Regions from separate parts of the Arthrobacter sp. TMP15 genome, predicted to be linked through region 1. Evidence: predicted binding sites of a transcription regulator. Region 1 holds the regulator's gene; the other holds the start of a gene.
What was found. The regulator Rex, encoded in region 1, represses fermentation and respiration genes when NADH is low (regulators of the CRP and FNR family bind a similar motif). The targets are predictions, from matches to a motif close to CTTGTGAANNNNTTCACAAG.

Region 1 (4,531 bases):
AATTTCTCCAATGTGACCTTTTTGACGGTTCAGGAAGTGGCCGAGCTCATGCGCGTGTCCAAAATGACCGTCTACCGCATGGTTCATGCTGGAGAACTGCCTGCCGTACGTTTTGGCCGGTCATATCGGGTGCCTGCCAACGCAGTTGAGAGCTATTTGCGCTCGGCCGTGGTGGATGGCACAGAGACTCACGGCCCCTCCGGTTCGGCGCATACAGGGTAAAGGCGGTACCCTAGGAAAGATCCATTTTCGGCTAGACCGATTCCTGCGATCGGTCAACCTAATCGTTTACGGCCTCATTCGAGGTTGTTCTATGCAGTTTGTGAGGAACTTTCATGGGTTCAGTAGTTAAGAAGCGCCGCAAGCGGATGTCCAAGAAGAAGCACCGTAAGCAGCTTCGTAAGACGCGTCACCAGCGTCGTAACAAGAAGTAAAGCTTCGTCTTCACAAAAATACCCGTTCACCGTTGTGGTGTGCGGGTGTTTTTATGTCCGGGCAAACTTAGCGTGTGAGATTTCTGCTTCCGGTTTAGTACGTGGCCAGCATCATTTAGCGCTTACGCACCATCGCGACGCCTTTCCACAATCCGTAGACCACTCCGGCACCCGTTGCGGCTTGTAGGCCCAGAGTTGCGGCCCGACGCCCTGAACGGTAATCGTAAACGGGCCAATTATTTTCCCGTGCATGCTTTCGCAACTTGGCGTCGGGATTGATGGCAACCGGATTACCTACGGCTGTTAGCAGCGGGATGTCGTTGTAAGAGTCGCTGTAGGCCCAGCTGCGCGAAAGATCCACACCTTCTCTGTGTGCCAGTTCACGCACGGCACGTGACTTTGCTGCGCCGTGGAGGATCTCACCCACCAGGCGGCCGGTGTAGATGCCGTCTTCTATCTCGGCCACAGTGCCAAGGGCGCCCGTAAGGTTCAGCCGAGTCGCAATGACAGCAGCAACCTCAACAGGGGTGGCTGTCACGAGCCACACTTGCCGCCCAGATTTGAGGTGTTCTTTCGTCAGGGCTTTGGTGCCGGGCCAAATCTTAGATTCAATCATCTCGTCATAGACTTCTTCGCCGAGTTGGCGGATAAAATCGGCACTGATTCCAGCGGCCAGCTTCTGTGCTGAGTCCTGAACGGAATGAACGTCGTTCATGTTCTCGCCGCGCATGATGAATTTGGTTTGTTTCCACGCGAAGCCAGCGACATCAGTCAACGTGAATGCCTTTTTTTGATACATTTTTCGTGCCACGTGGAACAAGCTGGCACCCTTCATCAATGTGTTATCCACATCAAAGAAAGCGGCCTCACCCTGGTGTTGCGCAGTGGTCGAGGCGGCCTCGGCACTGTTGGTAATCACGTCGGGCATGGAATGAGTCTAGTCAATCCAGACACGCTCTGCCCGCTCCGCCACCGGAGGCAGCGGTTAACTGTGGTGAAACTTTCATTTACCGTTTGGTGGAGAAACCCGCTCTTTACGCAGCAGAGCCCGTCCTGACGCTGCCAAAGGAACAGATGCGGCACCACACACTTTGACTAGGTACCGTTATAGACATGGAATATGCTGCCAACCATCCGGCCACAAGTGATGTCTCTACCGCAGGCAATGCTCACGTTCCATTACTGGAGCTGGTCACCAAGTCCAATTGCCACTTGTGTGAGGCTGCCCGCACAGTCGTCGCCGAAGTAGCAGGCAGTCTTGGCTTGACCTGGTCCGAGCTGAGCATTGATAACAACCCCGAGCTCATAGCGCGTTACGGGGAAGAAATCCCGGTGGTGCTTGTGGACGGGATCCAGAGAGACTTCTGGCATATAGACCCTGCCCGTCTCCGGCGCCTCCTGAGCTAGCCGCTTGCCCTGATGCTCTGCCTTGATGCTTGGTCTGGGCTGCGTATTTTTGGCTATGGCCGTGCCACGACTTACAGTGGGTGAAGGTCGGTGCGGACCTCACGGACACGTGTTCAGCATCTGGGCGCGGCCTTAGTTTGAGAATGTGGAGTGAAGTCTTGACCTCAGCGCAGACCTCGGATGGTCAGCCGGACGAGCCAGCCCGGCAGTTACCCTCTGCCACCGTTTCGCGCTTGACGCTGTACCTTCGTACGCTCAACGCGCTCCTTGCTGAAGGTGCCGAAAGCGTATCGTCTGAGGCTCTCGCGGAGTCGGCCGGCGTGGGCTCATCAAATGTCAGGAAAGATCTTTCTTACCTCGGGACCTACGGGACACGTGGGGTTGGCTACGATGTGGCCAATCTGAGCCGCAAAATCTCCCAAGCGCTTGGCTTAACCAACGAATGGCGGGTAGCCATTGTCGGTGCGGGAAACCTGGGCCGGGCTCTTGCACGGTACGCCGGATTTGAATCGCGTGGATTCGACGTTGTGGCACTACTGGATGCAGACCAGATGATCATTGGCAGTGAAATCGGTTGGTTGCGTGTCAGCGATGCGGCAAATCTGGAAGATGTGGTTGAGAGCGCCAGGGTGAACATGGTTGTTTTAGCACTCCCTGCTTCCGTGGCTCAAGCGGTATGCGACAGGGTTGTGGCAGCCGGGGTGCGCAGCGTGCTGAGCTTTGCTCCCATTGCACTGACGGTGGCGGATCACGTGAATCTGCGCAAAGTGGACATGGCTACCGAGCTGCAGATTCTGGCTTATCACGCCCAACGTCTGCAAGAACCCTCCCTCATACAGGATCTGCCGGGAGCATAAACCCCTACGGGTGCTATTTTTGTGGCCGATCCTTCGCCAGTTGCCACTTATGGCGCCCAAAACGTGTGTTTGGGCGCCATAAGTGGCAACTGGCGACGCGCAGCGCCGGGTTTGAACGGATTACCGCTTCAATGCGTTCCGTTTGGCCTTGTGTGCCAAGAAGAATTCCTTCGCCGGGGACCTGAACAGCATGAATACGGCGACTAACCCCAAAATGATGCGGGCACCGGAATAAAACGCATATGATCCACCTTCCGGGACAAGAACAATCGAGACGATGGCGAAGACTAGCGCGGTGGTCCGGGCCCAATTACGGCCTCGGCGCAGCTTGGCGGCAATCCAAAAATAGCCGGCAGCGCAGGTGAGCTGAATGATGCCCATAAAGATGGCCACTGTAATGAAAAGCTGCTGGGCGCTGACGGTGGCCGCCGCTTCCGGGTTCGTAGCCATGGCTTGCCCGACGGCGGATCTCAGGACCTCTTGTCCGCCCGGTGTCGTTAGGGCAAACGCCCAAATTAGCAGTGCAATGAGTTGCAAGATTCCGGCAGCCATAATGAACTTGGTAGCCAGCAGCACCCTCTTTGGCGCTTCCGTAGGTGCCCCAGAGTCCTCCCGAGCGCCAGGCTGTAGGCCCGTAAATCCGGGATACGCCGACGATGGGGTGATTGAGCCTGGCTGCGAGGTGCCCTTCTGTGCGTCTATAACGTCCTGAGGCGGTTCCCACCCGACCGGAGCGTACTGGCCGTAGCGCGGCACGCCTGGGGCGATCTCACCGTAGCTTCCCGGGCGGGAAGCAGGTTGCTCTTGGGGTTCTTCACCATGGGTGCTCATGACAGCTGCTCTTTCAGTGTGGCCGATTTCGGTATTGCTGAGGATTTGGCCGAAAGTGCGGGCCAAATGATTACGCCGGAACGTGGCACCAGAAGAAGAAAGGCCGCGTCGGGTTTGTTACAAACCCTACGCGACCTCCTCCAACTCAACCACCTGATCAAGTTGACTTAGAACTGTGTGCTCAAACTACTATCTAACTCCCTTGGACCTGGAATTCAGCCATGCAGTGGATTCTGGCAGCCACATCAACACGGCGGCCACTACGCTCAACAAACCGCCACCACGGCTGCTGGTCACGAACAAGAAGATGCTGATCAGTGCGATGGTCGAAAGGGCTATCCTCGCCCACTGCATTCCTTCCTTGAGTTTCATGGCACAGACTACGATCGCAGCGATCAGCGCCAAGGAAATGATGGAGATGACGATTCCCCGCACACCTGAACCGCGGTAGTAAGAAGAGCTCAACAGGAACAGCGAACCGATAAACGCGAAGAAAGTGAAAAACAGCCAAAGGGCCGCTGTCACCAGCCAGATGATGTAAGAGATCTTCAGTAGCTGAGGCAAATCGCCCATTTTAAAAATGCCGGTGAAGCCACCCGCTGGCATGACATCTTTGATTGACCGGGGCATGTCCGCTGGCATCTCAAACTTCCCGCTGCCCGCAGGTGCTCCAGGCTGCTGGTATCGAGGCTGCTGGTATGTGCCAGGGGCTTGCTGGTAACCCGGCGGAGGCTGATTGCCAGCTGGCGGCTGATTATTCGGAGGTGGCTGGTAGCCCGCAGGAGGCTGTTGCCCCGGGGCGCCCTGGTAGCCAGGGGGAGGCTGCGTAGCACCAGTGGGCGTAGCGCCAGTGGGTGCTGGTGGCGTATTTGGATCACGCTGGGATCCATAACCGGGAGCAGATGGCTCGGAGGCGGGCTGCTCGGGACCTGGGAACTCATTTGATGTGCTCATAGCATGAACCCTAGTCGGGGGAAGAACGGTTGTATAGGCACGCAAACA
Region 2 (4,531 bases), 200 kb from region 1:
TGGGCATCGATCAAACGGGTGAGGGTATCCCGGCGCAGCTTCTGTGAGAACAAAGCGCGGTAAGGCATGGAGAACTTCAAGTGCCGGGTAACTAGCACCGGATCAAGCGGTGAACCGTTGGGGGTGGTGCGCCCACTGATCACAGCGACAGGCTCCACGCAGGGCACATCCAGCCGGGCCAGCTTACGCAGCATGTGGTATTCATGCTTGGCTACGTGCTCCGAGGTTTCCTTAATGGCAATGACGGAGCCGTCAAGGTGGGCAAAGCGGACCACGTGCCGGGAAATACCGCGGGGCAGGGCAGCCAAATTCGCGGCCGGCCATTCCTCTAATTTGATATGCCAGGGCAGATCAAGCAGACCTGGATCCGTGGTGGCCGCGGTGATGTTCAGTGAACCCATCACCTGTGCCGGCGGCACACTCTTCCGCGGCAACTTCCCAATCTGCTCAAAGTCTGTTGGTTCGTTGTTCCAATTGGCGCCGGGATGCTCAGTCATAACTTAAGTCTCTCTTAAAAGGAGCGACGCGGCTGCCTGCTGGAAAAAATCCAGGAGGCAACCGCGCCGCAAATTCTTGCCCCAAAGGAGCGGGTAGCGATTAGAGGTCGCGGGTCACTGACTTATCTCCAACACGAGCACCGGAGGTGGCGTCGAAGAGGTGAACGTGGCCGGCCTGCGGGCGAACGTGGATGGTGTCGCCCTTCATCGGTGGGCGGCGGCCGTCAACACGAACAACCATGTCGCGCTCGTTGCCGTCGATGATGGCGTGACCGTAAACGTAAGCATCGGCACCCAGCTCTTCAACGACGTCGGACTCTACAGCCAAGCCCTCACCGGCGCCAACAACTTCAAGGTCCTCGGGACGGATACCAACGGTGACAGTGTGCCCTGCAGCCTCGCCCAACACAGCGCTGGGCACGGGGTAAATTGAACCACCGAACTTCACTCCGCCGTCAACAACAGGCAGTTCCAGCAGGTTCATGGCGGGTGAGCCAATAAAGCCGGCAACGAACACGTTCTGCGGGGCATCGTAGAGGTTGCGAGGGGTGTCAACCTGCATCAGCAGACCGTCCTTGAGCACTGCAACGCGATCGCCCATGGTCATGGCCTCAACCTGATCGTGGGTCACGTAAACGGTGGTGACGCCCAGGCGGCGGGTCAGTGAGGCGATCTGGGTGCGAGTCTGCACACGCAGCTTGGCATCCAAGTTAGAGAGCGGCTCATCCATGAGGAAGACCTGCGGGTTACGCACAATGGCGCGGCCCATGGCCACACGCTGACGCTGACCACCGGAGAGTGCCTTCGGCTTGCGGTCAAGGTAAGCCTCCAGGTCAAGGAGCTTTGCGGCTTCCTTTACGCGGGTGGCGCGCTCTTCCTTGGGGATGCCGGCGATCTTCAGGGCAAAGCCCATGTTATCGGCAACGGACATGTGCGGGTATAGCGCATAGTTCTGGAAAACCATGGCAATGTCGCGGTCCTTGGGCGGAACGTCTGTGACGTCGCGGTCGCCAATCAGGATGCGGCCGGCGTTGACATCTTCCAAGCCTGCGAGCATGCGCAGTGATGTGGACTTTCCGCAACCGGAAGGTCCAACGAGTACAAGGAATTCGCCATCGGCGATGTCAATGTTGAGCTTGTCAACAGCGGGCTTGGTGGTGCCCGGGTAAATGCGGGTTGCGTTATCAAAAGTTACTGTAGCCACAGCAATAAATCCCTTCATCGGCAGGTACGTGCCGAACGATCCTCAAGTGAATGGTTTTTCAAAGCATTAGCCGCGCACTGACAAGGCAGCGCATAAGCCAACATATGAAGTATGACACATTTGCGCCCAGTTCCCCATGGCGGGCGTCACGTTGGTGTGATTAGGGAGCGCCGCTGGTGTTTGTACTGGGGTTTGCGCTGGCGTTTGTGTTTGGGGACTGTGCCGGGTGGGTGCGTGAGCGGGTTTCCAGGAGTAGTTCCAAGAGCTCAGGCAGTGCGCTCTCATCCGGGATGCGGAAGGAGGCTGAGGTGTCCCCGGGGCCCACTTTCACACCCAGGTCTCCGGGTTGCAGTGCGGCAAAGGCGTGCTCATCCGTGACGTCATCACCGGCGAAGAACGTTGCCGTTGCACCGCTAAAGGTACGCAGTGCGGTAAGACTCTCACCCTTGTTGGCGTTGAGTACCGAAATTTCCAACACCATTTTCCCGGTGGTGATGTGGAACGCCGGGTCACCATCCAGTGCTGTCCTGACACGGTGGACGGCGGCCTGCCCATCGGTGTCGCTGGCCAGCCTGTAATGCAGGACGACGCCGGCCGGCTTTTGTTCCGCGACGGTGCCAGGAAAGCTACTGACGGCGCTGGCAACCGCGGCGCGGGCATGCGCCAGCGCCTCTTCCTGGGCCGGGGTGAGTTCCAGGGCAGGAGAGTTGGGCCCCCACCAGGTTTCCGCGCCGTGACTGCCAACCAACAATGTTGGTGGCGGAGGGGAGGCAACCAGACGCAAACTTGCCAGTGCCCGGCCTGAGATGAGTGCCGTCGTCGTACCTTCCAAAGTGGCTAGTGCGGCAAAGGCTGCGGCAGAGCCAGGGAGTGGGCGGGCGTCCTGGGCTCGGCTGACAAGAGGGGCCATGGTGCCGTCAAAGTCCAGGGCAAGGAGCAGGTGGGGGGTTTGGGCAAGGGTGAGGACGGCCTCGCGCAGATCGGTGGGCAGACTCATACCTGAACGGCATCCGTTTGGAGGGTGGCTAGGAATTCCTCGCTCCAGCGCTGGACGTCGTGCGAGAGGATCTGCCGGCGCATGGCACGCATGCGGCGGCTGGAATCGGCGGGGGAGAGGTTCATGGCCCGCACAATGGCGCCCTTGAGACCGTCAATGTCATGCGGGTTCACTAAGAGGGCTGACTTGAGCTGGTCAGCGGCGCCGGTGAACTCACTGAGCACCAGAGCACCGGTGTTGTCGCTGCGGGCGGCAACGTACTCCTTGGCCACCAGGTTCATGCCATCACGCAGGGAGGTGACAAGCATGACGTCGGCGGCCAGGTACAGGGCAACCATTTCCTCCACAGGGTAGCTGTGGTGCAGGTAGCGGATGGCGGTGTTCAAGATGGTGTCGAACTGGCCGTTCATCCGGCCCACCATGCCATCAACTTCCTCACGGAGCAGGCGGTAGGATTCCACCCGTTCGCGGCTGGGACTGGCCACCTGAATCAGTGCGGCATCCTGGACTTTGATAGTCCCCTCGGCAAGGAGTTCGCCATAAGCCTTGAGCCGGTGGGTGATGCCCTTGGTGTAATCGAGCCTGTCCACGCCGAGCAGAATAGTCTTTGGATTGCCCATATCCTCGCGGATTTGCTTGGCACGGGCAATGACCTCCGGTTTAGCCGCAAGTGCTTTGATCTGGCCCACGTCAATGGAGATGGGGAACGGTGCGGCACGGGAAATGTGCACCACCTTGCCGTCATTGTCCTTGATCTGGACCTGGGCCGCTTTGACGCCGGCACCAACAAAGCGCCGGGCTGAGCGTAGGAAGTTCGCTGAATCGCTGGCGCGCTGGAAACCGATGAGGTCAGCATCCAATAATCCAGTGATGATTTCCTTGCGCCAAGGAAGCTGGGCAAAGATCTCCGGGGGAGGGAATGGGATGTGGTTGAAGAAGCCAATGCGCAGATCGGGGCGCAGCTGGCGCAGGTAACGTGGAACCAGCTGAAGTTGGTAATCCTGCACCCACACGGTGGCGTTGGGTGCGGCGGTGTCCGCAGCGGCCTGGGCGAAGCGGTGATTGACCGTCCGGTAGGCATCCCACCAGGTGCGGTGAAATTCCGGTGGGGCAATAACGTCGTGGTAGAGCGGCCAGAGCGTGGAGTTGGAGAAGCCCTCATAGTAGAGCTCCACTTCTTCCTCGGACAAAGGGACCGGAACTAGATCCATATTGCCGTGGTGGAAGGGCTCAAGGGTTTCATCCGGAGCGCCATGCCAACCAACCCATGCGCCATCGCGGGTAGCCATGACGGGGGCAAGGGCGGTGACAAGGCCTCCGGGGGAGCGCCGCCAGCCGTCCTCTGACTCTTCAGCCGGGACCCTGTCCACGGGCAGCCGGTTTGAGACGACAATGAAGTCGGAACTGCCCGGATGGTGGACAGGATTACTGATCGAATCGACTGGCACGTGCAACTCCCATAAGTAGATCTACACTTTGGTCCAGTTTAGCGTGTGGGGAGAAATCGGTCCTGTGTCTAATGACTTGTGGTTGTGCTGGCTTTGTTCGTGCGTTGTTCGTGCCTTGTTCGTGCGTTGTGGTGGGCGTGGCGGTCCTATACGGCTTCTTCCAAGGTTATTCATTTAGGATGATGGAGGACTTGCCGTTGAACGGCCTTTTTTCATGCCCAAAGACTTGAGGAACTATGAGCTCTAAAAACGAACCGCGGATGACAAATGCTCAGCGCACGGCAGCTGCCCGTGAAAAGGCAAAAGTTATTCGTGATGCACAGCTGAAAAACCAAAAGCGCAACAGTTGGCTGATTCGTGGTGGCGTTTTGTTGGGCGTCATTGC

Region 2: a site for Rex is predicted at 1,745-1,764, ahead of ugpC (sn-glycerol-3-phosphate ABC transporter ATP-binding protein UgpC). Genes of this name have one in related genera too.

Annotation. Positions count from the first base shown of each region.
Region 1 is NZ_CP154262.1:293,061-297,591, forward strand. Features, by position in the region: gene AAFM46_RS01280 (helix-turn-helix domain-containing protein) at 1-222, shown strand, start outside; gene AAFM46_RS01285 (AURKAIP1/COX24 domain-containing protein) at 336-434, shown strand; gene AAFM46_RS01290 (HAD-IB family hydrolase) at 550-1,362, opposite strand; gene AAFM46_RS01295 (glutaredoxin family protein) at 1,548-1,841, shown strand; gene AAFM46_RS01300 (redox-sensing transcriptional repressor Rex) at 2,000-2,698, shown strand; gene AAFM46_RS01305 (hypothetical protein) at 2,819-3,529, opposite strand; gene AAFM46_RS01310 (hypothetical protein) at 3,719-4,483, opposite strand.
Region 2 is NZ_CP154262.1:493,491-498,021, forward strand. Features, by position in the region: gene AAFM46_RS02150 (DUF4032 domain-containing protein) at 1-497, opposite strand, end outside; gene ugpC (sn-glycerol-3-phosphate ABC transporter ATP-binding protein UgpC) at 598-1,701, opposite strand; gene otsB (trehalose-phosphatase) at 1,862-2,698, opposite strand; gene AAFM46_RS02165 (trehalose-6-phosphate synthase) at 2,695-4,146, opposite strand; gene AAFM46_RS02170 (thioredoxin domain-containing protein) at 4,383-4,531, shown strand, end outside.